DNA from 2 places in the Streptomyces sp. NPDC005374 genome. Region 1 is predicted to be linked to the other one. Evidence: riboswitches for the same ligand, from Rfam matches in the RefSeq annotation. Region 1 holds a riboswitch; the other holds the start of a gene.

Region 1 (15,348 bases):
CTGCGCGGTGCACTGGTCGCACAGACCAGGCAGGCCCTGGCGCATCCGGTGTACTTCGGCTCCGCCGCCACGGGCGCGGGAGTTCCCGAACTGGTCGCGGGCATCCGGGAGTTGCTTCCCGCCGCCGACGGTGACCCCGAAGGGCCCGTGTCCGCGACGGTGTTCAAGGTCGACCGGGGGCCCGCGGGGGAGAAGGTCGCGTACGCCCGCCTGTTCTCCGGCACGTTGAGCACCCGCGACCGGGTGCCGTTCGGCGAGGGGCGCGCGGAACGGGGACGCGGGAAACAGGGCCCTGGGGAACAGGGCCGCGCGGAGGGTCGTGTCACCGCCATCAGCGTCTTCGACGGTGGCGGCGAGACCCGGCGGGACGCGGTCCCGGCGGGCCGGATCGCCAAACTCTGGGGCCTGGCCGGCGTCCGCATCGGCGACGACCTCGGCGAACCCCGCAAGGCCCACGACCACTTCTTCGCCCCGCCCTCCCTCGAGACGGTCGTCGTCCCGGGCCCCGGCACCGACAGTCGCTCCCTCCACCTCGCCCTGACCCGACTCGCCGAGCAGGACCCCCTGATCGCCCTCAGGCACGACGAGGGTCGCCAGGAGACCTCCGTCTCCCTCTACGGCGAGGTCCAGAAGGAGGTCATCCAGGCCACGCTCGCCGAGGAGTTCGGCCTCGACGTCACCTTCCGCGAGACCACGCCGCTGTGCATCGAGCGGCCGGCCGGGACGGGCGCAGCCGTCGAGTTCAACAAGAAGGACGGCAACCCCTTCCTCGCCACCGTCGGCCTGCGGGTCGACCCGGCGCCGGCGGGCTCGGGCGTGTCCTTCCGGCTGGAAGTGGAGCTCGGCGCCATGCCGTACGCCTTCTTCAAGGCGGTCGAGGACGCCGTGCACGAGACCCTCGACCAGGGCCTGTACGGCTGGCAGGTCACCGACTGCACAGTCACCATGACCCACTGCGGCTACTCACCCCGGCAGAGCCATGCCCACCAGGGCTTCAACAAGAGCATGTCCAGCACGGGCGCCGACTTCCGTGGCGTGACCCCGGTGGTCCTCGTCGATGCGCTGCGGCGGGCGGGCACCCTGGTCCACGAGCCGATGCACCGCTTCCGCGTCGAGGCCCCGGCCGACACCCTCGGGACCCTGCTGCCGGCGCTCGCCGCGCTGAGGGCCGTACCGGAGACCACCGAGACGCGCGGGGAGACCGCCTGCGTGGAGGGCGCGGTACCGGCGGCCCGACTGCACGAACTGGAGCAGCGGCTGCCCGGACTCACCCGGGGGGAGGGCGAGTTGGAGAGCGCCTTCGACCACTACGCGCGGATCATCCACGGCATTGTTCCGATTCGTCCGGCGACTACCCGGAAAAGATGAAACTTACTCATCAGTCATAAGTGTTGACGGTGTGGTGCATGAGTCGGACTGTAAGGGACATGCCGAATATGCGCGCGCGTCTGCTCGTTGTTCTGGTTGTCCTCTGTGGATTCCTGACGGTGGCGGGAAACCCGTCCGCCTCCGCCGCCGGCATCGCCGACTCCCTGCCCTTCGACGGCACCGCCCTCACCGTGGCGAACGGCCGTTTCGTCGACGCAGGCGGCCGCGAGGTCGTCCTGCGCGGCTACAACGTCTCCGGCGAGACCAAGCTCGCCGAGAACCATGGTCTGCCCTTCGCCTCGGTCGCCGACGCCAAGAAGTCGGCGACCGCGCTGAGGGCCCTCGGCGGGGGCAACTCCGTCCGCTTCCTGCTGTCCTGGGCCTACGCGGAACCGGTGAAGGGGCAGGTCGACGCCACGTACCTGGCGAACGCCACCGAGCAGATGCGCGCGTTCCTCGACGCGGGCATCCGCGTCTACCCCGACTTCCACCAGGACCTGTACTCCCGCTGGCTGTTCAACTCGGGCAGCTGGTACACCGGCGACGGCGCCCCCGCGTGGGCGGTGGCGCTGGGCAACTACCCCGCCGAATCCTGCGGAATCTGCTTCGTGTGGGGCCAGAACATCACCTCCAACGGTGCGGTGAAGGCGGGCCAGTACGACTTCTGGCACAACAACTACGGCCTCCAGGACTACTTCCTGGCCACCGCCCAGAAGGCCATGACGTACATCAAGGCGAACCTGACCACCGGTGAGTTCGCCGGCGTCGTCGGGTTCGACCCCTACAACGAGCCCTACGCCGGCAGCTACGACTCCGGCCAGAACAGCCGCACCTGGGAACGCGACGTGCTGTGGCCCTTCTACGTGAAGTTCCGGGCCCGGATGGACGCGGCAGGCTGGACGGACAAGCCCGCCATGGTCGAGCCGAACCTCTTCTGGAACGGCAACGTCAGCAAGGAGGAGGGCGGCCTCCTCGACGCCGGCACGCTCGGCTCCCGATACGTCTTCAACACCCACTTCTACGACCAGAAGGCCATCTCCGGCATCCTGATGTGGGGCAACGCCTCCGACGGCCAGTACGTCACCGACTTCGGCACCGTCCGCGACCGCGCCACGGCGCTCGGGACGACGGCCGTGGTCAGCGAGTTCGGGCACCCGCTGAACGGCAACACCGCGGGCAAGGCGCCCACCGTCCTCAAGGCCATGTACCAGGCCCTGGACTCCCGGGTGAAGGGCGCCAACTGGTGGTCCACGCCCGCGAGTTCCGGACCGGTCCTGTCCGGCAGCCAGTGGCAGTGGGACATCTACAACGGCCGCCACAACGAGCTGATGAACGACAACCCCGACAAGGTCATCACCGCGGCCGACGGCTGGAACGACGAGGACCTCTCGGCGGTGAAGCTCGACGACTCGGGCACACCGGTGCTCCGCCAGGACGCCCGGCTCCTCGACCGGATCTACCCGAGCGCCACCTCCGGCAGCACGGTCGCCTTCACCTACGAGGACCGCTCCAGGGACGGCTCCACGACCCTGACCTGGAACCCGGTGCCCAGCGGCCTGCCGAACGTGTCGTCGCTGGTCGGGTCCGGCCAGTACTCGGTCCTGGTGTGGCGCTCCTCGAGCGGCTCGGCGCCCACCGAACTCCACCTGCCCGCCTCCTTCCCGAACTCCACGACCACCGTCGTCTCCGATCTCGGAACGGTCTACGGTCCCCCGGCGTACACCACGTCGACCCCGGTCGGCACGGCCCTCGAACCGGGCGGCACGGGCAGCCGCCGCCTCCTGCTCACCGACGCGGACTCCGGCGTCCTGCACTACGCGCTGGTCACCAACGGGGCCACCTCGCCCTCCGCCTCCCTGCTCGGCGCGGCCAAGTCCGAGCTCGCGAACTGGGTGTCCCAGAAGCTCGGTTGACCCACTCCCTTCGTCAGGGTCGAAGCCGGACCCTGACGAAGGCCGGCTGAATGAGCAACTCCGTGACGCAGGTCGTGTCCTGGGCCGGAGTGGTGGTGCGCACGCCGCACCACCACGACCGGACCGGCCTGCTCACGCCCGGCAGTCGCAGCCGGGCCGGGGACCTGCCTCACCCCGTGTTGTTCCCGCGGGTCACGGCCGTGGTCCAGCACGCACGAGCGGGCACCTCGGCGGTCGGGCTGCACGCCGGGGTGCCCGCGGTAACCGTGCCGGTGACGCCGGACCAGCCGTACTGGGCGGGGCGGCCGGCCGCGATCGCTAGGAGGCAGGGCTCGTCCAGTCCGCGGCCACGTGTCCCAACCGCACCCGCTGGGGGTGGTCGCCCACCGCCACGGACGCCGTCTTCTGCCCGGTCGCGAAGTCGATCGCGGTGACCTGGTCGGCGCCGCTCTCGGAGATGACACAGCTCTTGCCGTCACCGCTGACGGTGGCCCAGTAGGGCTTCGAGGCGGGGACGAGCGGGCCCTCCTGGAGGGTCGTGCGGTTGACCACCGTCGCGTAGTCGTCCATGGTGCCCGCGACGCAGAGCTTGCTGCCGTCCGGGCTCATCGAAATGCCGTGGTGGCGCGAGTCGTTGACCATGGTGGTGCGGTCGTCGCTGGTCGCCGGGTTCTTCGGCAGGGTCTTCGTGCGGGTGATCTTGTCGGTGGCGACGTCGTACTCGAAGAAGCCGTTGAAGAACGACACCTGGAAGTACAGCTTGGAGTCGTCGGGCGAGAACACCGCGGGGCGCACCGCGTCCGAGTAGTCGGTGAGGCCGATCGCGTTCAGCTTGTCCCGCATGTCGATGATCTTGACCTGCTTGTAGGTCGTGGCGTCGACCACCGTGATGTGCCGGTCGCCCTTCGTGAAGTCCTGCCACGGGGCGTCGGAGTCGGTGTTCACGTCACCGATCGCCATGTTCCAGATGTACTTGCCGTCCTTGGTGAAGATGTTCTCGTGCGGCTTGTCGCCGGTCGCGAACGAGCCGAGCTGCTGGCCGGTGTTGATGTTGAGCACGTGCACGGTGTTCGCGGTCGAGGCCGACACCGCGACCCGGGTGCCGTCGGGGGAGACGGCCATGTGGTCCGCGCGGTAACCCGACACCCGGAAGCGCCAGTTGATCTTCCCGGTGGCCAGGTCGATCGACACGACGTCCGCGAAGCTCGGCCGGGAGACGACGACCGACTTGCCGTCCGGCGTGGAGTACATGTCGTCGACGAACTGGTCGTGGCCCTCACCGACGCTGTTGCGGATCGCCATGAAGTAGATCCACTTGATCGGATCGGCGTTGATCTCCGCCATCCGGGCGTCCTTGTCGGGGATCACGTTGATCCGGCCGATCTTCGCCAGATCACCGGAGGACTTGATGACGTCGGCCGTGCCGTCCCAGTTGTTGCCCACGAACAGCACCTCGCGCAGGGAGGAGGCGTCCGCGGCACTCGCGGCGGCAGCGGGGGCGGTCAGGGTCAGGACGACGGCGGCGGCCATGGCACACAGGTGTCTGGGGCTGAGGGCGGACATGAGGGGGCTCCCTTGGGCGGCTCATGATGCGGGCATGCCAAATCGGCGAATCTGAAGATGCGTGCATTCAGAGTGAACTTACTGCAAAGTAAGGAAGGGGGGCCCTTCTCCACAAGACTGCGTACACGACAAACTTGGGCGACATACGGAAGGCCGGAGCGTCCGGCCCCGGGTAGGAGGTGCGGTGACGGGCAGGCTCAAGGCCCCGACCGGTCGCTACGGCGGCAAGACAGCCGTGGAGCGGCAGGCCGAGCGGCGCCGGCGCTTTCTGGACGCGGCACTCCGGCTCTTCGGGGACACTCCCGGCTACCGCGCCACGACGGTCGCGGCCCTCAGCGAGACCGCGGGCCTCTCCACCCGCCAGTTCTACGAGGAGTTCCACACCCTCGAGGACGTCCTGGCCGCGCTGCACCTCGAGGTCAACGACTGGGCGACGGCAGCCGTGCTGGAGGCCGTCGCCGACGGCGACCACCTTCCGCTCACCGAGCGTGCCGCCGCGATCTTCCGTGCGTACGCGGCGAACGTCACGGCCGACCCGTGCCGGGTGCGCATCACCTTCGTCGAGATCATCGGCGTCAGCCCACGGCTGGAGGAACAGCGCCTGGCCCGCCGGGCGCACTGGGTGGACCTGGTGTGCGCAGAGGCGCAGCGGGCGGTCGCCCGCGGGGAGGCGGCACCCCGCGACTTCCGGCTGGCCGCGACGGCGTTCATCGGCAGCGTCAACGGCCTGCTCCACGACTGGAGCGCCGGGTGGGTGGACGCGACCCTGGACGAGGTCGTCGAGGAGCTGGTCCGCCAGCTGATGGGGATCCTGCAACCGCCGGGCTGGACGGCACCGACCGCCCCAGGCTCCGCCTGAGCACGCGCCCCCGGCCGTCCGAGGCCTTCCCGGGTCGTGCGGTTTTCGGTCGTTGGAGGCCGGAGCGGGTCGTGTGGGTCCTGGTCGTCCGAGGTCTCACCGGGTCGTGTGGTTTCCGGTCGTGGGAAGCCGGGGTTGGTCACATGGTCCCCGGCCGTCACAGGCCCTACCCGGTCACGCGGTCCAGGGCTGCCATCACCGGTGCGACCCCGTCCTCCTCCCGAATGCGCGCCCCCAGTGCCTGCGCACGCTCCCGGTACCCGGCATCCCGGGTGACCCGTACCAGCGCCGCCCCCAGCGTGTCCGCCGTCAGGCGTCTCAGGGGCAGGGCGCGCGGAGCCACCCCCAGTGCCACCAGCCGCGCCGCCCAGAAGCTCTCGTCGAACTGGATCGGCACCGGTACGGCCGGAATCCCGGCGCGCAGCCCCGCCGCGGTGGTGCCCGCGCCCGCGTGATGGACCACCGCCGCCATCCGGGGGAAGAGCGCGCAGTGCGGTGCCTCGTCGATGGTCAGCATGTCGTCGCCGATGGCGCTGAGACCCGCCCACCCGCGCTGGATCACTCCGCGCAGGCCGGCCCGGCGCAGCGCCCGCACGATCTCCGCGCTGATCCGCCCGGGGTCGGGCACGGTCGCGCTGCCCAGGCCCACGAAGACCGGCGGCGGCCCCGCGTCGATGAACCGGCGCAGCTCGTCGGAGAGCCGCTCGTCCTCGTCGTACGGCCACCAGTAGCCCGCCACGTCGAGCCCGCACCGCCAGTCACGGGGCCGGGCGACCACCTGTGGGCTGAATCCGTGCAGCACCGGCCAGCCCTGTCGCTCCCGGGCCCGCAGCGCGGCGGCCGTGCCCAGGGGCGGCAACCCCAGCTGTGCGCGCACCGGAGGCAGGGCCGAGGCGAAGACCTGCTCCACGGCCAGGTTCAGACCCGCCCCGGCGATCCGGTTGCCGAGCGCACCCCAGGAGCCGGTGCCCAGCATGGGCGGCGCGAACTCCCTCGTGGGCGCGAGAGGTTGGAGGTTGAGGCCCAGGCTGGGCAACGCCAGTCCCTCGGCGACGGCGTGTCCCAGCGGGGCCACCGACCCGGACAGCAGCAGCACGTCGGCGGCGCGGGCGGCGGCCACCAGGTCGTCGGTCATCTCGACGGCCAGCGCCCGGGCCATCGCGACCACCCGCACCAGTTTGCCCACGCCGGTCGTGCTGCGGTGCAGGGCCCGCCCGCGCGAGGACTCCAGCTCCGCCCGCGGATCGACCGGCAGGGCGTGGAATCCGATCCCGGCCCGGGCCGCGAGCGGCTCGAAACGACCGTGGGTGACCAGGGTGACCTCGTGCCCGGCCCGCGCCATACCGTGTCCCAGCCCGGTGAACGGGGCCACGTCGCCCCGGGAGCCCGCTGTCATGATCGCTACCCGCACGACGGACAGTATGGCGCCGCAGCCCGTCGCGGGGCCTGAACGACCCGTGGTATCCGGCCAGTTCACCCCGGCCGCATCGGAGGAGCGGCCGGGCCGCCGTCGTCCGCCGTCCTGACGCCCGCGCTACACCCCGAGCTGCCGGGCGGCGGCCTCCACCGTCTGCTCCAGCAGCGTGGCGATGGTCATCGGGCCGACGCCGCCCGGCACCGGCGTGATCAGCGAGGCCCGCTCCACCGCCGAGTCGAAGTCGACGTCTCCGACGTTCCCCGCGTTGTACCCGGCGTCGATCACGACCGCGCCCGGCTTGATGTCCTGGCCCCGGATCAGCCGTGGCCGCCCTACCGCCGCGACCACGATGTCCGCCTCCCGAACCGCCGCCGACAGGTCCGCCGTACGGGAGTGGCAGTAGGTCACCGTGGCGTCGCGGGCGAGCAGCAGCATGCCGGCCGGTTTGCCGAGGATCGCGCTGCGGCCCACGACAACGGCCAGTGTGCCGGCCGGGTCGACGTCGTACGCGTCGAGCAGCCGCATGATCCCGCCCGGCGTGCAGGACACGAACCCCGGCAGGCCGAAGCTCATCGTCGCGAAGGAGGTGAAGGTGACGCCGTCGACGTCCTTCTCCGGCGCGATCGCCTCGAACGCCGCCCGCTCGTCGATGTGCGCGCCCACCGGGTGCTGGAGCAGGATGCCGTGGACGGTGGGGTCGTCCGACAGGGCGCGCAGGGTGTCGACGAGTTCCTCGGTGGTGGTGGCCGCGGACAGCTCCACGTGCCGGGACTCGATGCCGGCCCAGCGGCAGCGGTTGCGCTTCATGCGCACGTAGATGACGGACGCGGGGTCCTCGCCGACCAGTACCGTGGCGAGGCAGGGGGCCTGCCCGGTGCGTGCGGTGAGGTCGGCCGCGCGTTCGGCGGTGACCTCGCCGATGCGCCGGGCGAGCGCGGTGCCGTCCATGAGTCCTGCCTGGGACATGATCCACTCCTGAGCCGATCGAAGGAATCGCCCAGGCGCACGGCATCGGGACAGCGGACCGCTCCCCGGTGGTACTCCACCTCAGCGCCAGTCACGGTCCGGACATCACACTAACCGACGTCCCACGCCGGTCAGGAGTCGCTGCCCGTCCGGACGCGCGAGAACGACGGCCGGCGGCAGGCGCGGGTCCGACCCGCCGTCGTTCCCGCCGAGAAGGTCCACATCAGCCGGATCACGATCTGGACCCTCGACACCTTTCCCGCTACTCGTCCCACGCCTGTATCAAGGTCTGCTCGGCGATCATGCCGCCCCGCAGGGTCAGCATCGACTCGGACAGGACGCGTACCCCGTCGGAGTACTGGCACGACTCGCTGAAGGCGACGTGGTCGCCGTCGACGACGCACTGTTCGAGCTTGTGCGTCATGTCGCGGCTGTACACGTCGTCGAGCATCGCGCTGATCTCGTCCCTGCCGTGCAGCACCATCGGGTGGCTGGGCTGGCTGTTGCGGTCCACGACGCGTATCTCGGCGTCGTCCGCGTAGAGCGACAGAAGAGTCGCCGCAGTGTGTCCTTCGATGCCCCGGCGCAGTGCGTCGATGTCGAAGCCGGAGCGTGCCGCAGTGCCCATGGTGACCTCCTTCGAGGGCCGCGGCCCGACGAGGAGCGGGCCGCGTCGGGCCTCTTTCCTACGAGACTCCTCCGCCCCGGCGGTCACGGCAAGCGCAGTCCGGGCGCTCCGCCTGACGAGTGAGCGTAGCCGGAGGGCCGTGTCCGCCAGGGGCCCGGGGACGTTGCTGACAACATGATCTCAACTCGACGTATCGTCGCCGCCGTCGGTCTCGCCGTCGGTGTCACCGGACTCGCCGCCCCCCTCGCGAACGCGGCCGACGCGGCCGCCCCGGAAGCGAGCCCGCTCAGCCCGATCGCCATGCTCGACTCGCTCGCGGTCAGCGACATCCCCGCGGAGCACAAGGCCGAGATGCCGAGGGTCTCCGCGCAGCTGAACAAGGCCAACGACCTGTACAAGCTCAACGAGCTGCACCAGGTCACTGACCTCGCCGCCCCCGTCACCGGGCTGCTGCCCGCGGTCGAGGCCTGACCGCTGCCGTACGCACACCGAGGGCCGCCCGGATCGCCGGGCGGCCCTCGACGCGTCTTCGCCCAGACGTCCGCCTCACGCGTCCAGGAAGTGGAATCCCGGCCGGGGATGCATCAGGAAGTCATGGTGCGAGATGTTCCACGCGTAGGCCCCGGCCATCGAGAACACCACCCGGTCACCCGCCCGCAGCCCGGCCGCCGGCACCCGGCGGGCCAGCGCGTCCTTGGGAGTGCACAGCTGTCCGGCCAGGGTGACCCGCTCGCCGCCGGCCACGGGACGCGCCCAGGGATGCGGCCATGCGTCCACGGGCAGCACCGAGCAGGGCTGGTCGTGGCCCTTCGTCGCCGGGGTCCGCAGATGGTGGGTGCCGCCCCGGACCACGGCGAACTCCTCGCCGTGACTGTGCTTCACGTCCAGCACCTCGGTCGCGTACCAGCCGCAGTACGCCGTCAGCGCCCGCCCCGGCTCGATGCGCAGCGTGAGCCCGGGGTGCGCCTCCGCCAGCCGGGCGAGCCCCTCGCCGTACGCCGTCCAGTCGAACCGGCGTCGCGGGTCGCCGTAGTCGACACTCATGCCGCCGCCGACGTCGACCTCGGCGAGCGGCACACCCAGGCCGGTGGCCCAGGACACGACGGATCCGGCGACACGCAGCGCTTCCGTGGCCTCCAGGCCGCTGGCCAGGTGAGCGTGCACGCCCAGCAGCCGGAGGTGCGGATACGTGCCGTCGGTGAGGGCCACCACGGCATCGCGCGCCCGGTCGGGATCCATGCCGAAGGGTGTCGGACGACCGCCCATCGCCAGCGAACTCCCCGCCAACGACCCTTCGGGCACAGGGAGGTTGACGCGCGGCAGCACCGCCACCCGCCGTCCCGGTGCGACGCGTCGCGCCAGCTCGGCCAGCATGCGCAGCTCGTACCCGCTCTCGACGTGGAAGCGCTCGACTCCCCGTTCCAGCGCGGCCCTCACCTCGTCCGGCGTCTTGCCCGGGCCGCCGAACGCGAGGGGCCGGCCCGGCACCGCCCCCGCGACATGGGCGAGTTCACCCCCTGAGGCGACCTCGTAGCCGTCGACGTAGGGCCCGAGCGCGTGGAGGATCTCCGGCTCCGGGTTGGCCTTGGCGGCGTAGTACACCTCGACCCGCTCGGGCAACGCCTCCCGCACGGTGGCCGCATGGGCCCGCAGGCCCGCCAAGTCATAGACGTAGGCGGGAAGTTCGGCACTGTCGAGGGAGCGTACGTGGTCGGTGAGGGCGGTCATCGGTCGCTTCCGGTCGCGTCGTTCAGGATGTCCTCGGCCAGTGGCGACGGCAGCCGCACATAGCCCGCCTCCCGGTCGGATCTGCGCTCCCAGCGGGTGAGCAGATTGGCCTTGGCGGGCAGCGGGACCCCGGCGAGCAGGGCGGCCAGCGGGGGCGGGCAGCCGTGCCGGTCGGCGTAGGCCCGCAGGGTGTCCCGCACGCGGGCCCACAGCGCGGCCTCCGTGTGCGGGTGCAGGTCGGCGAGGGCGGCGAGCAGCTCGGCGACGTGGTTGACCAGCAGGCAGTACACCACCCGGTCCCAGCCGCGCCGGGCGTCGTACGTCATCGGGCCCGCGACCTCGGGCGGCAGGGCGGCGAGGGCGTCCTCGTGGTGTTCGGGGAGCAGCTTGGTGCCCTCCAGGTCGCGGAAGAGGACCTGCGCGGGCATGCCGTCGGCGTCCACGCAGACCAGGACGTTCTGGAGATGGGGTTCCAGGACGAGTCCGTGGTCGAAGTAGGCGGCCAGGACGGGCGGCAGGAGCAGGTCGAGGTAGGCCGACCACCAGACGACCGGGTCCGTGTGCTTCAGGAGGTGGGAGATGTGGGCGGTCCCGGTCGGGTACTCGTCGGCGACGGCGGCGGCCAGCAGGGCGGTGGTGGCCGGGGCGAGCCGCCGGGGCAGACCCTCGCGGACGATGACACCGAAGCCCTCGAACAGCGCGCGGTCCGGGATGCCGTCCGGTCCCGGCAGGGCCAGGGTGCGGTAGGCGGGCTCGCGCAGGACCGCGCTGCCGGGGAAGCGTTCGGCGAGATCGGTCAGTGCGGGGGCGAGCGCTCGGGTGAGGGCGACCGCGCCGGACAGCTCATAACTGCTGTTCTTGCGCAGGCAGTTGGTGATCCGCACGTTCAGGCTGAACTTCAGGAAGGTCTCGCCGTCGTACAGGGTGCGCACCGACGCGGTGGCCGCGAAGGGCCGCCCGCCCGGGCCGAGGTCGATCACGTCCCCGCGGTCGAGCGCCGCGCGCAGCGCCGGGTGCTCGCGGAGGGACTCGTACTGCCAGGGATGGGCCGGCAGCAGCCGGTAGCCGTCCGGGACGTCGGCGCGCTGTCCGTCCAGCGCGGCGCCGGCCCAGGGTGCGGCGGACTCCTCGGCGATCAGGTGCTCGCGGACCGCGAGGTGACGCAGCGGGAAGGCCGCACCGACCTCCGGCGCGTATGCCGCCCAGGACCGCGGTTCACCGGTCCGCGCCTTGGGGGTCGGGTGGAAGCGGTGGCCGAACAGCAGCGACTGCTCCGAGGCGAGGTAGGGGTCCTCCGCGCTGTCGCCCCTGGTGGCCAGGGCGGTGGAGATCGCCTCGTGGCTGGAGGCGACCTGCTCCAGGAACTCCTCGTTGCGCACCCCCGTGCGCAGCGACAACTCGTCGTGCGTGTACGCGGCCAACTGCCGCCAGCCGACCGACGACCAGCCGGAGTCCGACTGTTCGGTCACCGGACCGCTGAAGCGATGGGCGCCGAGGAGTGAGGTGCGGCGCAGGGCGACCCGCAACAGCACGCCACGACGGGGCAGTCGGAGCAGCAGATGCCCGTCGGCGACGACGCTCTGGTGTTCGGGTCCAGACACCTCGCGCAGAAGGCAGTTGAGGAGCGTATGGGCGACCGCCTCGTCGGGGGTGGGGAGCGCGGTGCTCCGGTGTGTGGGGGTCAGCGAGGGCATCAACGGCTCCAGCGGATGCGGTGGTTCAGCGGGGGAAGCAGGGTCGCGAGGGCGGTGAGCGTGGCGGCGGCGCTGCCCGTCAGTACGGGGGCGGCGGGGCCGAAGCGGGCACTTCCCACGGCCGCGGCCACCCCGGCGGCGACCGCGCCGGCCTTGGAGAAGAACTCCAGCGAGCCGAACAGCCCGCCCGGCGCCCGGCCCTTCACACAGTCGGCGGCCAGCACCTGGAGGCATACGAGGCCCAGCGTGAGACCCACGCCGAGCAGCAACCGTACGGCGATCAGCGCGGCCGGCGAACCGGCCGGCCCGTGTCCGGCGAGACCGAGCGCGATGCAGGCGAAGCCGAGCGCGATCCCGGTGCGCGGGCGGTCCCGGAAGGCGGCGTGCACGGCGAGCGCCGACACCAGATAGACCAGGTGGGGCAGGGCGAACAGGACGCCGGACAGCAGCGGTGACGTGCCGGGCAGCCGCTCGTCGACGAAGGCGATCAGATAGGGGAAGGACACGACGGTGGAGAACACGAACGCGAACTCCAGGGCGTACAGGGTCCTCAACGACACCGGCGGTGCCGTGTCGCCGGCAACCGGCTCGGACCTGTCCGAGGTCGCCCGAGCGGGCACTGGTTCGGGCAGGGCGGCCAGCAACAGCGCGGCGGTGAGCGGCAGTACGGCGAGCAGCGCGTACTGGCGGTGCGGGGACAGCCAGCCGGACAGCGAGCCCACCACGATCGGTGCGAGGACCAGCGCCGCCCGGGCACTTCCCTGCATCAGGGTGAGCGCCCTGGACAGGGCCGGGCCTTCCAGAGCGGCACCCAGATAGCCGTTGGACGCGGCGAACGTGCCGCCCAGGATGCCCTGGAGGACCAACGCCAGCGTGAACGTGACCAGCGAGTCGGCCCAGCCGGCCAGCAGGAAGGACAGGGTGAGCCCCAACTGGGCGCGCAGCAGCAGCCGTTTGCGGCCGTACCGGTCGGCGAGCCGCCCCCACAGCGGGGCGAACAGCGCGCCGAACACCGTCGGGACGACATACAGGACACCTGCCCAGCGGGCGTGCCGGTCGCCCAGCTCCGGCAGGATCTCCGTGAGATACGGCGGCAGCCCGAGCGCCGCGAAGGACGCGACGAAGTAGCAGCCGGCGACCGCGGGCACCTGGCTGCGGCCCAACACCGGGCGCGGGACGCGCAGGGCGGCGCCGCTCATGCCGTACCTCCTTCGCGCAGCAGGTAGTTGGGGCCCGACGTGTAGTGCTTGTTGACGTCGGCGGCGCCCGAACGCTCCTTGGACAGCAGCGTCCCGGCCGAGACCATCGCCTTCACCGGAAGCCGCGGTGCCTCCAGCACACGGGCCCGCAGGACGTCGCCCGCGTCCCCGCCGAGCCGGTCCACGGCTTCGGTCAGCCGCTCACGTATGAGGTCGAGCAGCTTCGGGCGGTGCTCGGGGAGTCCGAACGCGTAGGCCCCGGCGCACAGATGGACCGTGATGGTGGTGAACAGGTCGGCGACCGGGCCGTCCTGTGCGGTGAAGGTGCGGGCGTCGTCGAAGCCCCAGGGGCCGGGCAGTACGTCCTGGAGGCGCGCGGTGTTGACGCGGGGGCCGTCGTTGTCCTTGAACAGCAGCCGGAGGCTTCTGGGCCGCAGTACCAGCGAGATGTTCTGCTGATGCGACTCCAGCGCGACGCCGAGCCCGAACAGGGTGGTCTGCCAGTCGAAGAGCAGCGTCAGGAAGGCGTCCAGGAGGGCGAGCGGATCGCCGCCGAAGTAGCGGTCGGCCAGGTGGTCGACGACCAGCCGTCCGTCGGGGGCCGGAGCGAGGAGCGCCGCCAGCGGTACGATCGCCGCCCCGTCGAGACCGGACGGGTAGCGACGGCACAGGACGGCGAGCAGATCGTGGCCCGCGTGGGCGTACGTGCTCTCGTCGGCGTGCAGGACCATGGCCCGGAACCGGTGCTCACGAGCAGCGGCCGTCTCCAGCAGGCGCTGTCCCGCCGCACCGTCGACCAGCGTGCCGGGCTTGATGGAGCGTTTGTTGCGCAGACCCAACGTGGCTGTGGACAGCGGGAGTTTCAGGTGCACGGCCGGATCCGAGGCGACCGCGACGGTACGCATGGACAGCGTCGGCACGACGTCCAGGTACGCCCGTTCGGCGAGCAGCGCGCGGTCCGCCAGGCCGGTGGCGCGCAGCGCCTCTTCGAGTGGGGCGCCGACGGTCAACGGGTGGACCGGCAGGGTCACATGGGTGTCCTGCGCCTCGGGCAGACCGAGTTCGGCGGGGGTCGGCCACCACTTGGGGAGCGGGCCCGTCAGGGCGACGGCCTCGCGTGGCAGGGCGAGCCAGCGCAGGGCGAAGCGGGGGTGGAACTCGGGGGCGTAGGAGCGCAGTTGTTCCTGTGTGAGTCCGGAGCGGCCGCGCGCGGTCGGATAGACGGGGTGGTCGATCCGGGCGGCGAGGGTGTCGTACGCCAGGCCGGCGGCGAGGCCCGTCCAGCGGGCCGGGTCGGCGCCGTACCGTGCGGTCAGCCGCCGGGCCGTCTCCGCCCGGGTCCCGGCGTGCAGCCGCATCGTCTCCAGTGTCTGACGGCACTCCTCGGCGAACGCTTCGAAACCGCCCCGGTCCTCGGGCTCGGCAAGCGCACTCAGCGCGTCGAGCACGCTCTCGCAGGTCCGCAGTTCCGTGCCTTCCGGCTCGCGCAGCAGGAGCGGCAGCCGGGCGGCGTACTCGCACTGGAAACCGTCCTCCGCGACGGGCAGCAGCAGCGCGTCGCCCTCGGGGCCCGCCAGCCGCAGCCACGCGCCGTCCTCGCGGTGCATGAGGGTGCCGCGGGTGCGCAGTCCGACCACGTCCTCGCGCAGGAGGGCGCTCAGCACACGGGTGAGGAGCTCGGCCTCGCAGACGTCCGGCCTGGCCGCATGGGATTCCGTGACCCCGCGGGCGGGCGGTCCGGCCGTACCGGTGTCCGTTCTCGTGGGCGCGGTCACGGCCGGATCTCCCAGCGCTGTGCGGCCAGGAAGTCCGCCGTGACCCGGTCCACCGTGGGCTGGTCGGTGCCGGTGGCCCGCAGGACTCCCAGGTAGTCGCGGTTGGTGCGGTACAGGGGGTGCCGCTCGCCGGGCTGCCGGAGCGGACGGTACGTCAGATGCACGCCCTCGACGGTGAGTTCCGTGGCCGCGGGAGCTTCGGTGAGGGTTCCGGCACGGTCGGCGCACGGGTACTCGA
Region 2 (15,348 bases), on a different contig from region 1:
GGCAGCGCCCGCCAGGACGTCCGACGGATGGTGGACGCCGACGACCAGACGGGAGACGCACATCGCGGCGGCGAGCGGCGGGACCGGGTACGCGCCCAGCGTGCCGTAGGCGACGGCGGCGGCCGCGGCGGAGGTCGCGTGCGAGCTGGGGAAGGAGTGTCGGCCCACCGTGCGCACCAGGGGCTCGACATGCGTCGGGCGCGGGCGCCGTACGACCCTTTTCACCCCCATGCTGACGAGGTGCGCGCCCGCGGTGAGCGCCGTACCGCGCAACCAGGCGCTCCGGCGCGTGCCGTCCACGGCGGCCCCGGCGAGCCCCGCCGCGAGCCACAGCGCCCCGTGCTCACCGGCCCGGGACAGGGCTCGCGCGACCCCGGCGACGCGAGGGTCCGCGCCGTGGGCCCGCAGCGCCGAGAGAATGCGGTGGTCCATGCCGTCCATGGGGACTCACTGTTCACGTCACCACGACCGGAACTCCGGCAATATTGAGCGACATCCCATTAATCACCCATTTCGGGGAGAGCGGGAATGTTTCGGAGCCGATCGTCCTCATAGCGGCGATACGGTCACCGCCATGTCCGCCGACACCTTTCCCGTCACGGGATGGGGCCGCACCGCTCCCACCGCGGCCCGTCCGACCCGCCCACGGAGCTACGAGGAGGCCGTGGCCGCCGTCCGGGACTGCGGGGTCCGTGGCGGCATCCCGCGGGGGCTGGGGCGGGCGTACGGGGACGCGGCGCAGAACGCCGGCGGTGCGGTGTTCGACATGACCGGCCTGGACCGGGTCCACGCGATCGACGCCGACGGCGGCACCGTGCTGTGCGACGCGGGTGTCTCCCTGCACCGGCTGATGGAGGTACTGCTGCCGCTCGGCTGGTTCGTGCCGGTGACGCCCGGCACCCGCTATGTCACCGTCGGCGGCGCGATCGGCGCGGACATCCATGGCAAGAATCACCATGTGGCCGGCTCCTTCTCCCGCCATGTGCTGTCCTTCGAACTCCTCACCGCCGACGGCGGGATCCGCACCGTGCGCTGTGGCACGCCCCTGTTCGACGCGACCACCGGCGGCATGGGCCTGACCGGGATGATCCTCACCGCGACGGTCCAGCTCCAGCCGGTCGAGACCTCACTGATGTCCGTCGACACGGAACGCGCGCGTGACCTCGACGATCTGATGGCCCGTCTGACGGCGACCGATCACGATTACCGCTACTCGGTGGCCTGGATCGACCTGCTGGCCCGTGGGGCCGCGACGGGGCGGGCCGTGCTGACGCGGGGGGACCACGCGCCGCTGGAGGCGCTGGAGCATCCGGGGCTGTCGGGCACGCGTGCGGCGCGAGGGCCTGGAACGCCCGGCGCGGGCACACGTGCGCGTAGGGACCCGTTGGCCTTCCGGACCCCGCGGTTCCCGGCGCCGCCCGCCTTCCTTCCCGAGGGGCTCCTGAACCCCATGACCGTGGGATTGTTCAACGAGTTCTGGTACCGGAAGGCGCCCCGCGCGCGTACCGGCCGGCTCCAGCGGATCTCCGCCTTCTTCCACCCCCTGGACGGCGTTCCCCACTGGAACCGGATCTACGGCCGCGGCGGCTTCGTGCAGTACCAGTTCGTCGTCGGACACGGCCAGGAGGAGGCCCTGCACCGGATCGTGCGGCGGGTCTGCGCGCATCGGTGCCCGTCCTTCCTGGCCGTCCTCAAGCGGTTCGGGGACGCCGACCCGGGGTGGCTCTCCTTCCCGGTGCCCGGCTGGACCCTGGCCATGGACATCCCGGCCGGCCTGCCCGGTCTCGGCACCCTTCTCGACGCCCTCGACGAGGAGGTGGCCGCGGCCGGCGGGCGGGTCTACCTCGCCAAGGACTCCCGTCTGCGGCCGGAGCTGATCGCCTCGATGTATCCACGCCTCGACGACTTCCGGGAACTGCGCGCGGAACTCGACCCGCGCGGGGTGTTCACCTCGGACCTGTCCCGCCGCCTCACCCTCTAGCCGGCCGTACGAGGCCGTCTGGCAGGCCGTCTCAAGGAGCTGCTCGTGAAGGACGCCTTCGGTATCCCCCAGTCCCTGCTCGTCCTCGGCGGCACGTCCGAGATCGCGCTGGCCACCGCCCGCCGCCTCGTGGTCCGCCGCACCCGCGCGGTGTGGCTGGCGGGGCGCCCCTCGCCGGCCCTGGACGCCGCCGCAACGGAACTGCGCGCCCTGGGGGCGGAGGTCCGCACCGTCGCCTTCGACGCACTGGACCCCGAGTCCCACGAGGCGGTGCTCGGCAAGGTCTTCGCCGAAGGTGACATCGACATGGTGCTGCTCGCCTTCGGGATCCTCGGCGACCAGGCCCACGACGAGCGCGAGCCGGTCGCCGCCGTGCGGGTCGCGCAGACCAACTACACGGGCGCCGTCTCGGCCGGCCTGGTCTCCGCGCGCGCGTTGCAGGCCCAGGGCCACGGCTCGCTGGTCGTGCTGTCCTCCGTCGCCGGCGAGCGGGCCCGGCGCGCCAACTTCATCTACGGCTCCAGCAAGGCCGGCCTCGACGCCTTCGCCCAGGGCCTCGGCGACGCTCTCCACGGCACCGGCGTGCACGTCATGGTCGTACGCCCCGGGTTCGTGCGGTCGAGAATGACGGCCGGTCTGCCGGAAGGGCCCCTCGCGACCACTCCGGAGGCCGTGGCGACGGCGATCGAACTGGGTCTGCGGCGGCGTTCGGAAACGGTGTGGGTGCCAGGAGCGCTGCGGATGGTGATGTCGGCGGTCAGGCATGTCCCGCGGGGGCTGTTCCGGCGGCTCGCGCTGTAACTACGGTTACAGCGGCTGTACCAGTGGTTACAGCTGGCTCGTGGGCAGGGAACCACGTTCGACACGGTCCGCCTGAGGCGGCACGACCGAGCCGCCGAAGGTGAACTCGCGCAGCTTGCGCCACACCCCGTCGGCGCCCTGTTCGTAGAGCGCGAATCCGGTGCACGGCCACGCGGCCTCGAAGGCGGCGAGCGCCTCGAAGGCGCGGTCCATGGCCGCGTCGTCGATGCCGTGCGCCACCGTGACGTGCGGGTGGTACGGGAACTGCAGTTCCCGCGCCACCGGCCCGGAGGCGTCACGGACCTGCTTCTGCAGCCAGGTGCAGGCTTCGGCGCCCTGGGCCACCTGGACGTACACGACCGGCGACAGCGGCCGGAAGGTGCCGGTGCCCGACAGCTTCATCGGGAACGGCCGGCCCGCCGCGGCGACCTCGGTGAGGTGCGCCTCGATGGCGGGCAGCGCGGTGCCCTCGACCTCTGTGGGCGGCAGCAGGGTGACATGGGTGGGGATACCGTGAGCCGCGGCGTCGCCGAAGCCCGCGCGCCGCTCCTGGAGCAGGCTGCCGTGAGGCTCCGGGACCGCGATCGACACACCGATCGTTACGGTCCCCACGTCGTCTCCTGTTCTTCCCTGTCGTCCTGTCGGATTCGTTCCCAGCCGTCCGGCTATCGACTGTACGGCCACGGGTGTGCTGTGGGCAGGCGCAGGCGTAGTGATGTGCAGCGCTCTGCCCGGTGGTGCCGGTGTGCGGTGGTGCGCCTCGTGCCGGTGGGCGGTACGGCCGGTGCCGGGCTCAGTGCTTGGCGGGCAGGAAGCCCACCCTCTCGTAGGCCTGGGAGAGGGTCTCCGCAGCGACCGCGCGGGCCTTCTCCGCACCCTTGGCCAGGACCGAGTCCAGCGTCTCCGGGTCGTCCAGGTACTGCTGGGTGCGCTCCCGGAAGGGCGTCACGAAGTCGACGACGATCTCGGCGAGGTCCGTCTTGAGCGCGCCGTAGAGCTTGCCCTCGTAACTCTGCTCCAGCTCGGCGATGCTCGTGCCGGTGAGCGTCGAGTGGATGGTGAGCAGGTTGCTGACACCCGGCTTGTTCGCGGTGTCGTAGCGGATGACGGTGTCGGTGTCGGTGACCGCGCTCTTGACCTTCTTGGCGGTGGCCTTCGGCTCGTCGAGGAGGTTGATGAGGCCCTTCGGCGTGGACGCCGACTTGCTCATCTTGATCGACGGGTCCTGCAGGTCGTAGATCTTCGCCGTCTCCTTGAGGATGTACGGCTTCGGGATCGTGAAGGTCTCGCCGAAACGGCCGTTGAAGCGCGTGGCGAGGTCACGGGTCAGCTCGACGTGCTGGCGCTGGTCCTCGCCGACGGGGACCTCGTGCGCCTGGTAGAGCAGGATGTCGGCGACCTGGAGGATCGGGTAGGTGAACAGGCCGACGCTCGCGCTGTCGGCGCCCTGCCGGGAGGACTTGTCCTTGAACTGGGTCATGCGGGAGGCCTCGCCGAAACCGGTGAGGCAGTTCATGACCCAGGCGAGCTGGGCGTGCTCGGGGACGTGGCTCTGGACGAAGAGCGTGCAGCGCTCCGGGTCGAGGCCCGCGGCGAGGAGCTGGGCGGCGGCCAGGCGGGTGTTGGCCGTGAGCTCCTTCGGGTCCTGCGGAATCGTGATCGCGTGCAGGTCGACGACCATGTAGAACGCGTCGTGGGACTCCTGCAGAGCCACCCACTGGCGGACGGCGCCAAGGTAGTTGCCGAGGTGGAACGAGCCTGCGGTGGGCTGGATTCCGGAGAGCACACGGGGTCGGTCAGAGGCCATGCTCACCATTCTCTCAGGTGTCGGGGGCCGATCCGGAACCAGTCGGAAACAGATGCGCCACGGGTGGGAACCGATTCGGTTCGGGCGGTGTACCAATCGTGTGAGGACGCGGGAGGGGGGCCGCATCGTCGATGAGGCCGCGGTGATCGCACGCGTACGCGCCGGAGACCCGGAGGCGTACGCGGAGCTGGTGCGGGCCCATACGGGTATCGCGCTGCGGGCGGCCGCCGTGCTCGGGGCGGGAGCGGACGCGGAGGACGTGGTGCAGCAGGCCTTCGTCAAGGCCTACTGCGCGCTGGGCCGCTTCAAGGAGGGCTCGGCGTTCAAGCCGTGGCTTCTGTCGATCGTGGCCAATGAGACGAGGAACACGGTGCGGACGGCCGCGCGCCAGCGCACGCTCGCCGGCCGCGAGGCGGCCTTCGCGGAGGCCGAGCCGCTGATACCGGAATCGGCGGACCCGGCCGTGGCGGCCGTGGAGATAGAGCGCCGCACCGCGCTGCAATCCGCGCTGGAGAAGCTGAGCGAGGAGCATCGTCTGGTCGTCACCTACCGCTATCTGCTGGAGATGGACGAGTCCGAGACGGCCCAGGCCCTGGGCTGGCCGCGGGGGACGGTGAAGTCCCGGCTGAACCGCGCGCTGCGCAGGCTGGAGAAACTGCTGCCGGATTTCGAGCCTCGGAAAGGGGGTGATGAGCGTGAGTGAGTCCTACGGCGACGAGGGCGCCGACAGCACGTCTGCGCGTGCGTCCCGGCTGCCCGAGGAGCTGCGGGCGCTCGGGCGTTCACTGGACGCACCGGGTGCCGGGGGGTCCGAGTCGATGGTGGAGCGGGTGCTGGAGCAGATACTCGCCGAGCGACTGCCGGTCCCGGCGACCCGGGCTCCGGGACCGGGTGACCGGCTGCGGGCCATGCGTCGCTGGACGCGGGTGCGGTGGCGTTCGCTGACCGCGACGCTGTGCGGGTTGCTGGCGGTCCTCGCGCTCACGCCTCCGGTGCGGGCGGCGGTCCTGGACTGGTTCGACTTCGGCGGTGTCGAGGTGCGGTACGACCCGTCGGCGGTGCCCTCACCGGGTACCGAGGTGCCCGGCTGCGGACGCTCGGTGTCGCTCGCGCAGGCCGAGCGGCGGGCGGGGTTCGAGCCGCTGGTGCCGGCGACGCTCGGCACACCGGACGTGGTGACGGTGACAGCCGAGCCGCAGGGGCGGTTTCTGGTGAGCCTGTGCTGGCGGAAGCGTGGGGACACCATCCGGCTGGACGAGTATCCGGCCCGGTTGGACATCGGCTTCACCAAGACCGTGCAGGAGCAGCCGGAGTGGCTCTCGCTGAGCGGGGACTCCCCGGACCAGGGTGGCGCCGCGGACATCGCTCTGTGGTTTCCGCGGCCCCACCTGCTCAACTTCTGGCTGGTGGACGCGGACGGCTCCCCTCACACCCGCGAGGAGCGGACCGCCGGGCCGACACTGCTGTGGATGCACAGGCCGGGTGTCCTGGATCTGCCGGACGTGACACTGCGGCTGGAGGGCGTGGCGTCCAGGACGAGCGCGGTGGAGATCGCGAAGTCCCTCGGCGAGCCGACGGATTCGGGCGCGGGGACGTCTCCGAAATAGTGCGCGTGAGGTGGGAACCCCATCGGGCCGGGCGGTGTACCAGAAGTGACACGCGGCTCGCGGACGGGCCGCACGGGGATCGTCTGTTGGGGGTAGGCATGAAGGACCTTGGGAGCGGCCGGAGGAACCGATGCGGTGAACTGGCAGCAGGATTGGGCGCATTGGCGGCGGCGCTCGCCCTGACCGTGTGGAATGCGCCCCTCGCGTCGGCCGGTGGGCCGACGAGCGTGCTCGTGGTCTCGCCGGAGAGCGGGGAGACGGGGTCGCGCTACTACTCCGACGAGGAGTTCGGAGAGTTGCAGCGGCTGCTCGACCCTCCGGGTGCGGGTGCCCGCACCAAGCCGTCCGAGGCGGATCTGCTCGCCGCCCGGCAGATCAACGTCACATGGATGCTGCATGACGTCTCACCGTGGCGGCTGGACGAGGTCTTCCCGCTGGCCGGCTCGGACCAGGTGTGGATACGCACGGCGGGGAACGTACCGGAGTCGGTGAACGGCGACTGGCACCAACCCAAGAACCCAGCCCAACTGCGCTCCTTGTTGAAGGAGTTGGGTGTGATGGGCACGGTCTACGCCGAGGGCGATGCCGTCTTCCCGACGCCTGGCCGGCAGGCGGGGAGCGCCGCGGGGGCAGTGGACACGGAGGCGGCGCGGGCCCCTGCGTCCCTCGGTCCGTCCTCAGTTACGGATGACGGCACCGGGTGGTGGTGGGCGCTTCCTGGTGTGGCAGCCGGAGCCGTACTGGCCCTGGCGCTGCGGTCGTTCGTGATGCGGGGGCCGTGGGACCGCCTACGCCGGGAGCGGGGGCCGCGGCAGGAACTGCGTGACGTGTGACGAAGTGAAGTGCCCGGGAGCTTGAGACAGCAGGCTGAGCCGATCAGGGGGGATGGCAGTGCGAAGCAGAGACACAGGGCTGCGGCGCGGGCCGCGCGGGGTGTTGGCGGTGCTCGCGCCTGTGGCGGCGGCGGTGAGCGTGTTCTGGGTGCCGACAGCTGACGCGGCGGCGCTGCCGATGCGGGAGGCGGGCCTCGACAAGCCCGACCTGGCCATGGTCGTCACCGGTGGCTCGGGCCGGACGAAGGCCGTGCGTTCCGACGAGCCGTGCTTCGCTCGTCTGTGGCAGTTGCTTCAGCCGACGTACACGGGCACGGAGCGGGTGCCGGATGCCTGGGAGAAGGGCCGGTATCCGCCGGTGCGGATCACCGTGGTGTGGGGGCTGACGGGTGTCGGTGGCTGGCCGCAGACGAACGCGGCGCCGGGTGGTGATGTGGCTGTGGAGCGGGAGGACCAACTGTTCCTGGCCGGGGACGGCACACCGTGGGTGCGCACGGATCCGGCGCCGGAGCAGGAGGACGACGACATCCGCTGGCACCGGGCGCCGCGGGCGGACTTCGATCGGCTGGACCGGGCCGGGCTGTTGGGCGGTGCCAGGGAGGGGAAGCACGGAGCCGGCGGCGAGGTCGAGGGTGCCGACGAGCCCAGGGGCCTGGCGCACGGGGCCTGGTGGGCGGTGCCGGGGCTCGCCGTGGGGTTCGCGGCAGGGGCAGGCGGCACGCGGCTGATACGCCGCGCGGCGGCCCGGCCGGGAGCCGGACCGCCGCGGGAGGAGCCACGACAGGAACTCATCGATCTCTAGAAGTCACCGGTCCTTGACAACTCAAGAGCGTGATGTGCCGCTCGGCATCGCCGGGGCCGTGGTTCAGCCGAGGTCGACCTCCGGGTAGAGAGGGAAGCCCGCCACGAGGTCGGTGGCCCGGTGGGAGATCTCGTCCGCGACCTTCGGGTCGAGAACGTGCTGGGCCTTGGAGGGCGCACCCGACTTGGTCGTGCCGGACTCCGTGGTGGTGAGGACGCGGTCGATGAGTCCGGCGACCTCGTCCATCTCGGCGGTGCCGAGGCCACGGGTGGTCAGAGCGGGGGTGCCGATGCGGATGCCGGAGGTGTACCAGGCGCCGTTGGGGTCGGCCGGGATGGCGTTGCGGTTGGTGACGATGCCCGATTCGAGCAGGGCTGCCTCGGCCTGGCGGCCGGTGAGGCCGTAGGAGGAGGCGACGTCGATCAGGTTGAGATGGTTGTCGGTGCCGCCGGTGATCAGAGTGGCGCCGCGACGCATCAGGCCCTCGGCCAGAGCGCGGGAGTTGTCGACGATGCGCTGGGCGTAGTCCTGGAAGGAGGGCTGACGGGCCTCGGCGAGGGCCACGGCCTTGGCGGCCATGACATGCGGGAGCGGGCCGCCGAGGACCATCGGGCAACCGCGGTCGACCTGATCCTTGAGGGAGTCGTCGCACAGCACCATGCCGCCGCGTGGGCCGCGCAGGGACTTGTGGGTGGTGGTGGTGACGATCTGGGCGTGCGGGACCGGGTCGAAGTCGCCGATGAGGACCTTGCCGGCGACGAGGCCGGCGAAGTGGGCCATGTCGACCATGAGCGTGGCGCCGACCTCGTCGGCGATCTCGCGCATGATCCGGAAGTTGACCAGACGCGGGTAGGCCGAGTAGCCGGCGACGATGATCAGCGGCTTGAACTCACGGGCCGAGACACGCAGGGCCTCGTAGTCGACGAGACCGGTGGTGGCATCCGTGCCGTAGGAGCGCTGGTCGAACATCTTGCCGGAGATGTTCGGGCGGAAGCCGTGGGTGAGGTGTCCGCCGGCGTCCAGCGACATGCCGAGCATGCGCTGGTTGCCGAAGGCCTGGCGGAGCTCGGCCCAGTCGGCGTCGGAGAGGTCGTTGACCTGGCGGACGCCGGCCTTCTCCAGAGCGGGGACCTCGACGCGCTGGGCGAGGACGGACCAGAAGGCGACCAGGTTGGCGTCGATACCGGAGTGCGGCTGGACATAGGCGTGGCGGGCGCCGAAGAGTTCCCGCGCGTGCTCGGCGGCCAGGGACTCGACAGTGTCGACGTTGCGACAGCCGGCGTAGAAGCGGCGGCCGACGGTGCCCTCGGCGTACTTGTCGCTGAACCAGTTGCCCATGGCGAGAAGGGTGGCCGGGGAGGCGTAGTTCTCGGAGGCGATCAGCTTGAGCATCTCGCGCTGGTCGTGGACCTCCTGGCCGATGGCGTCGGCGACGCGCGGCTCAACGGCGCGGATCACGTCGAGGGCGGCACGGAAGGCAGTGGATTCGGTGGACAGGGGCTGCTGCTCTGACATGGCGGCCTCCGGGCTGCGTGGCTTGTGGCGGTCACGGATCACGGTTCGGCCCAGGCGCACGGCACTTGGTCACTCACAGGCCGCTCCCCGATGGTCCGTCCCATCCCAGCGCGCCAGTCACGGCCTGTCGGCCAGCCTACCGGCCGGGGCGAACGACTCCCGTGCGACGTCCACCATGCGAGCGACGGCTTCGAGGCCCGGCCACTGGTCCCGGGCCCCGAAGCGGTGGCGGAGTACGACGTCAGAACAGCAGGTCGGCGAGGCGGTCGAGCTGGTCGGGGTCGGAGGCCCAGCAGTAGAGCATCACCTCGTCGGCGCCGATTCCGAAGTAGGCGTCGGTGGCGTCGCGGATCTGTCCCGGGGTGGTGAGCAGGCCGCCCTCCATGTAGGCGACGTGGTCGCTGAAGGCGTAGTAGTCGCGGAGGTTGCCGCGGGCCCGGTCCAGGGTGTCGTCCGGGCCGAGGGCGACGTTCGCCTGGGCGACCAGGCGTGGGCGGCCTGGGCGGTCGTGCTTCTGCCAGGCTGCTTCGGCGTCGCGGAACAGGTTGGCCATGAAGGAGGGCGGCAGGGCGGCGCCGAGGAAACCGTCGCCGAAGCGGCCTACCCGTTCGAGGGCAGCAGGGGCGAAGCCTCCGAACAGGACCTCCGGACCGCCGGGGGTGGCGGGGGCGGGGCCGATGGGGCCGACGCCTTCGCCGTAGGGCTCGCCGGACCAGGTGCGGCGCAGCAGGGTCATCTGCTCGTCGAGGCGGCGGCCTCGGCGGTGAAGATCGATGCCGGCGGCCAGGCAGTCGTCCTCGCGGCCACCGACCCCGATGCCGAGCGTGAAGCGGCCGCCCGAGAGGCGGTCGAGGGTCGCTGTCTGCTTGGCGAGCAGGGCGGTGTTGTGCAGGGGCGCGAGAAGCACTTCGGTCTGGACGCGGATGCGGGACGTGGCGCCGGCGAGAGCCGCGAGGGTGATGAGGGGTTCGGGATTGTCGTACACGAGGCGGTCGAGCAGGCCGAGGGTACTGAAGGGGCCCGCGTCGGCGCGCCGGGCCCAGGTGAGCAACTGGGCGGGATCGTCGACGGGGAGGCCGAGGCCGATGTTCATGGGAGTGTCCTCCGGAGGGCGTACGGGATCCGCCGGTCGGCCGGATCCGGTGCCGCCCCTCCGTGGCGCCGCGCGCTGTGCGCGGACCTGCTCCCGTTCTGCGGCAATGGTTCCAGAGAGCGTCTGCTTCAGAGTGCGAGGAACGTAACGCGCCGAAGCCGGGTGCGGCAAAGCGTTTTCGGCACGCTCCCGGAGTCGGTGTCTCGGAGGCGACCTCGGGGCCCATCACGTCGAGGGCCGGCGAGTAGGTTCGTCAACAGGGGCCTGGTGTACGCATGTCGGGCGAACAGCTAGAGATCAGTAAGAGCTCGTCCTGGATCAGCCCGCCCCTCAGCTCCTGCCCTAAGGTCGCTTTGTGCTCTTTGGAATGATGTGCGCCCTCGGCGCCTCGGTCTGCTTCGGGACGGCCACCGTGTTGCAGGCGATGGCGGCGCGGGCAGCGGACACGGGCGGCGGCGACGAGGGGTCGGCGTTCGCGGTGACGCTGTTCCTGCGAGCGGTTCGGCAGTGGCGGTATCTGGCGGGGCTGGCGCTGGACGGCGTGGGGTTCCTGCTGCAGATCGCCGCGTTGCGGTCGGTCCCGATCTACGCCGTCGGCGCGGCGCTCGCGTCGAGCCTCGCGGTGACCGCGGTTGTCTCGGCGCGGCTGCTGCGGGTTCGGCTGAGCGGAAGCGAGTGGGGCGCGGTCGGGGTGGTGTGCGCAGGGATGGCGCTGCTGGGGATCGCGTCCGGGACCGAAGGAGACCGGGGCGGGCCGACGGCTCTGAGGTACGCGATGCTCGGGACGTCCTTGGCCGTGCTGGGGCTGGCGCTCCTGGGCGGGAAACTCCCGGAGCGGGGGCGGGCGTTGGCGCTCGGACTGGGTGCGGGGTTCGGGTTCGGCGTGGTCGAGGTGGCGGTACGGCTGATCGACTCGCTTGCCCCGTCGGACCTGTTGGCCAACCCGGCGGCCTATGCGCTGCTCGTGGGCGGAAGTGCGGCCTTCCTGTCACTCACCTCGGCACTGCAGCGGGGGTCGGTGACCACGGCGACCGCGGGGATGGTGATCGGGGAGACGATCGGGCCCGCGCTGGTGGGGGTGGTGTGGCTCGGAGACCGCACCCGGGAGGGGCTGGCATGGGTGGCGGTGCTGGGCTTCGCCGTGGCCGTCGCGGGGGCTTTGGCGCTGGCCAGGTTCGGGGAGGCTCCGGCCGAGGTGGAGTGACGGTTCTTTCCACGCGGATTCAAGCCGACGACTTCCTGGCGACTTCCGGCGACGTCCGACTTCCTTTTGTAAATAGCCGCACTGGATTTCGGAAATGCCACTCCTGATACAGCTCGACAGAGCACACCAAGGCGACCGAAAGTCCGATAAAGAGCCACGTTCCGGACACCGATCAAGGCACTCGAAAAACATCGTTGAATATTTGAACGTGATGTGAAGACATTGCGTACTGGGTGGTGTGAGCAGCAATCCCGTCACCGTCACCGTGGCCTATCACGTGGTGCCGGGCCGTGAGGCCGACTTCCACTCGTGGGGGTGGGCCATGCTGGCCGCGAGTTCGCAGCAGCCGGGCTTCCTGGGGGGTGGCGTCCTTGTCGACCGAGAGGCGGAGTGGCATGTGGTCTATCGGTTCGCCAGCGAGGGAACGGCCCGGGCCTGGGAGGATTCGGCCGCTCGGACACAGTGGCACCGCCGGGCGATGGACTTCGCCCAGCAGACGGAGCGCAGGAGCGTGCGGGGCTCCAAGCTGTGGTTCGACTCCCAGACCGCCCTGCCGAAAGCGCCCACCCCGCCGGCGAAATGGAAGCTGTGGTTCGTGAACATGAGCGCGGTCTTTCCGCCGGTGCTCTTGTTCAACCTGATCGTTCTTCCTTATCTCGGCGGACTCAATCCGCTTGTCCGCACACTTCTGCTGTGCCTGTGTGTGACGGCTCTCGTCACCTGGATCCTCATGCCCCGGCTTCAGCGTTTCTTCAAGAAATGGCTGTATCCGCCGCTCCAGGCCCTCCGCGGACGGCACAAAAGACGGACCGCATAGGTCCGGAACGAACCGAGGGAGGTGGGCGGGTGAAGACCCTGCTCATCGACAATTACGACTCGTACACGTACAACCTGTTCCAGCTGCTCGCCGAGGTCAACGGCGAGGAACCGGTAGTGGTCCTCAATGACGCTGTCGATGCGATTCCCGATCTCGGGGAATATCTCGCGGAATTCGACAATGTCGTGGTGTCGCCCGGACCGGGACACCCGGCCGAACCGCGGGACTTCGGTCTGAGTACCGCCGTGCTCGCCGAGTCGTCCATCCCCGTACTGGGCGTCTGCCTTGGACACCAGGGCATCGCTCTCGGGGAGGGGGGCCTGGTGGGTGCCGCGCCGGAGCCGCGGCACGGGCATCTGTCGACGGTCCGGCACGACGGACGGGAGCTGTTCCGAGGTCTGCCACAGGACTTCACCGCGGTCCGCTACCACTCGCTGGCCGTGTCCGAGCCGCTCCCGGAGACGCTCGAGGCCACCGCCTGGGCCGAGGACGGGGTGCTGATGGGGCTCAGACACCGCAGTCGGCCGCTGTGGGGCGTGCAGTTCCATCCGGAGTCCGTGCTCACCGACTACGGCCACCGCATGCTCGTCAACTTCCGCAACCTCACGGCGGAACGGGCCCGCAGGACACGGACGAAGAACACCGCCGTGCCCCCGACCGAGGCGGCGGTCCCCCGGTCCGCGTCGATCATTCCGCGCCCTCGGCGAGCCACCCCCGCCTACCGGCTGCACACCCGGCGCATCGCCGGCGCAGTCGACACGGAGGCCGCGTTCACCCGGATGTACGCGGCGTCGCCGCGGGCGTTCTGGCTGGACAGCGCTCTGGTCGAGGAGGGGCGGTCACGGTTCTCGTTCTTCGGTGACGACAGTGGTCCGCTCGCGGAGTTCGTCCGCTACGACGTCGAGAGCGGCCGGTGCGAGATCGAGCGGGAAGGGCGGCCGACGCGAAAAGTCGCGGCGAGTGTCTTCGACTATCTCGGACGGCAGTTGACGAGCCGTCGGGTGGACGGTTCAGGACTGCCCTTCGACTTCACCGGGGGCTACGTCGGCTACTTCGGCTACGAGACGAAGGCCGACTGCGGTTCTCCGAACCGGCACACCTCCGAAGTGCCGGACGCCTGCTGGCTGTTCGCCGACCGGCTGATAGCCGTGGACCATCTGAAGAGGTTCACCTACGCGGTCTGTCTGGCCGAGGACACCCCGCAGGCCGCGCTGGAGGCCGAGGACTGGCTGGAGGGCGCGCTGGCCCAACTGACCTTCGTCGCCACCGAGCCCGACGGGAACCCCTTGCCCGACGGTGCGCCGATGTTCGGCGGTGGGGCGTCGTCGGGCGGTACGGCGTTGCCCGGCCGTACGGCGTCGTCCGCTCGGCAGACGGTGTCCGCGCGGTCCGCGCTAGATCTCGGCGCCGCCGAGCCGTGGCTGGTGCGGGACCGGGCGGCCTATCTCGCCGACATCGAGTCCTGCGCGCGTGAACTGCGGGCGGGTACGAGCTATGAGATCTGTCTGACGAACGCGGCGCGGTTACCCGCCCCGCCGGACGCATACGAGTTCTACCGGACGCTGCGGCGCGTCAATCCGGCGCCCTACGCGGCGTTTCTGAGGTTCGGGGACGTCGATGTGGCAGGTTCCTCGCCGGAGCGGTTCCTGCGGATCACCGGGGACGGGGTCGCCGAGGCCCGGCCCATCAAGGGCACCGCGCCGCGTGGGGCAGGGCCGGAGGAGGACGCCCGGCTGCGGGACGCGCTCGCGGCGGACCCCAAGACGCGCGCCGAGAACCTGATGATCGTCGACCTGCTCCGCAACGACCTGGGGCGGGTATGCCGGACCGGGTCCGTGCGGGTGACACGGCTGATGGCCACGGAGACGTACGCGACCGTGCACCAGCTCGTCTCGACCGTGGAGGGGCGGCTGCGCGAGGGGATCGACGCGGTGGACTGTGTGCGCGCCTGTTTTCCGGGCGGCTCGATGACCGGGGCGCCGAAACTGCGCACGCTGGAGATCATCGACTCCCTGGAGACCGAGGCCCGCGGTGTCTACTCCGGCGCCCTCGGATACCTGGGGTGCGGAGGGGGCGCGGATCTCAACATCGTGATCCGCACGGCCGTCTTCGCCGACGGGCTGATGCACCTGGGCGCCGGGGGCGCCATCGTCCTCGACTCCGATCCGGACGCCGAGTACGACGAGATGCTGCTGAAGACGGCGGCCCAGATGAGAGCGCTGCATCTGCACACCGCAGACCGGACAGCGGAGCAACGACAGCAGCAGAGGGTCCGCGGGGGACATACCGCCACTGAGGAGCCGGCCCGATGACGATTCCGCGAACCATGCCGCCACCGCCCCCGTCTCTGTCACCGCCTCCTGCGCCGTCTCCCTCACCACTTCCCTCACCGTCTCCTTCGCCGTCACCGGCCGGCTTCGACGCACCCGGCAACCTTGCCGCCCAGCTGGCCGATCTCGCCGAGCGGCGTGGCTGGGTCGACCGGCCCGCATTCCATCAGGGCCACCGGGCCTGGACCCACGGCGAGGTGCACGCGCTCGCGGCCAGGGCGGCCACCGTGCTCGCCGGTCATGGCGTCGAGCCGGGCGACCGGGTGGTGCTGGCGCTGCCGGACGGGATCGCGTGGGTGACGGCCTTCCTCGGCATCGCGCGTCTTGGGGCGGTCGCCGTTCTCGTCAACCCCGAACTCCCCGCGGCGGACCACGCGTTCATGGCAGCGGACACCGGGGCCGCGCTGTGTGTGACAGGACCGGGACTCGAGGACCGGTTCACCGACCGGGCCCGGCTCGGTGCCGACCAGTTGCTCGCACTCACCTCCTCCGCCGCGCCGGCCCCCGCCCACCCGGTCGACGCGCACAGCCCGCTCTACGTGCAGTACACGTCCGGTA

What was found. A riboswitch is a leader RNA that binds a small molecule or an ion and turns the genes downstream of it on or off. The one in region 1 is predicted to bind ZMP and ZTP.
Region 2: linked by a shared signal. The riboswitch ahead of ACFYRX_RS03210 (glycine hydroxymethyltransferase) and the one ahead of ACFYRX_RS06105 (bifunctional 5,10-methylenetetrahydrofolate dehydrogenase/5,10-methenyltetrahydrofolate cyclohydrolase) in region 1 are both predicted to bind ZMP and ZTP.

The regions. Positions count from the first base shown of each region.
Region 1 is NZ_JBIAKA010000002.1:129,752-145,099, reverse strand. It holds gene ACFYRX_RS06130 (GTP-binding protein) at 1-1,368, shown strand, start outside; gene ACFYRX_RS06125 (cellulase family glycosylhydrolase) at 1,428-3,281, shown strand; gene ACFYRX_RS06120 (YncE family protein) at 3,600-4,844, opposite strand; gene ACFYRX_RS06115 (TetR/AcrR family transcriptional regulator) at 5,029-5,703, shown strand; gene ACFYRX_RS06110 (glycosyltransferase) at 5,870-7,099, opposite strand; gene ACFYRX_RS06105 (bifunctional 5,10-methylenetetrahydrofolate dehydrogenase/5,10-methenyltetrahydrofolate cyclohydrolase) at 7,238-8,086, opposite strand; ZMP/ZTP riboswitch at 8,109-8,191, opposite strand; gene ACFYRX_RS06100 (nuclear transport factor 2 family protein) at 8,349-8,714, opposite strand; gene ACFYRX_RS06095 (hypothetical protein) at 8,889-9,185, shown strand; gene ACFYRX_RS06090 (type III PLP-dependent enzyme) at 9,261-10,442, opposite strand; gene ACFYRX_RS06085 (IucA/IucC family protein) at 10,439-12,136, opposite strand; gene ACFYRX_RS06080 (MFS transporter) at 12,136-13,335, opposite strand; gene ACFYRX_RS06075 (IucA/IucC family protein) at 13,332-15,110, opposite strand; gene ACFYRX_RS06070 (acetyl-CoA carboxylase biotin carboxylase subunit family protein) at 15,107-15,348, opposite strand, start outside.
Region 2 is NZ_JBIAKA010000001.1:663,113-678,460, forward strand. It holds gene ACFYRX_RS03165 (phosphatase PAP2 family protein) at 1-441, opposite strand, end outside; gene ACFYRX_RS03170 (FAD-binding protein) at 575-1,981, shown strand; gene ACFYRX_RS03175 (decaprenylphospho-beta-D-erythro-pentofuranosid-2-ulose 2-reductase) at 2,027-2,782, shown strand; gene ACFYRX_RS03180 (2'-5' RNA ligase family protein) at 2,810-3,394, opposite strand; gene trpS (tryptophan--tRNA ligase) at 3,576-4,589, opposite strand; gene ACFYRX_RS03190 (RNA polymerase sigma factor) at 4,732-5,292, shown strand; gene ACFYRX_RS03195 (hypothetical protein) at 5,285-6,196, shown strand; gene ACFYRX_RS03200 (hypothetical protein) at 6,358-7,029, shown strand; gene ACFYRX_RS03205 (hypothetical protein) at 7,082-7,831, shown strand; gene ACFYRX_RS03210 (glycine hydroxymethyltransferase) at 7,895-9,346, opposite strand; ZMP/ZTP riboswitch at 9,388-9,477, opposite strand; gene ACFYRX_RS03215 (LLM class flavin-dependent oxidoreductase) at 9,588-10,439, opposite strand; gene ACFYRX_RS03220 (hypothetical protein) at 10,807-11,643, shown strand; gene ACFYRX_RS03225 (antibiotic biosynthesis monooxygenase) at 11,882-12,460, shown strand; gene pabB (aminodeoxychorismate synthase component I) at 12,490-14,772, shown strand; gene ACFYRX_RS03235 (benzoate-CoA ligase family protein) at 14,769-15,348, shown strand, end outside.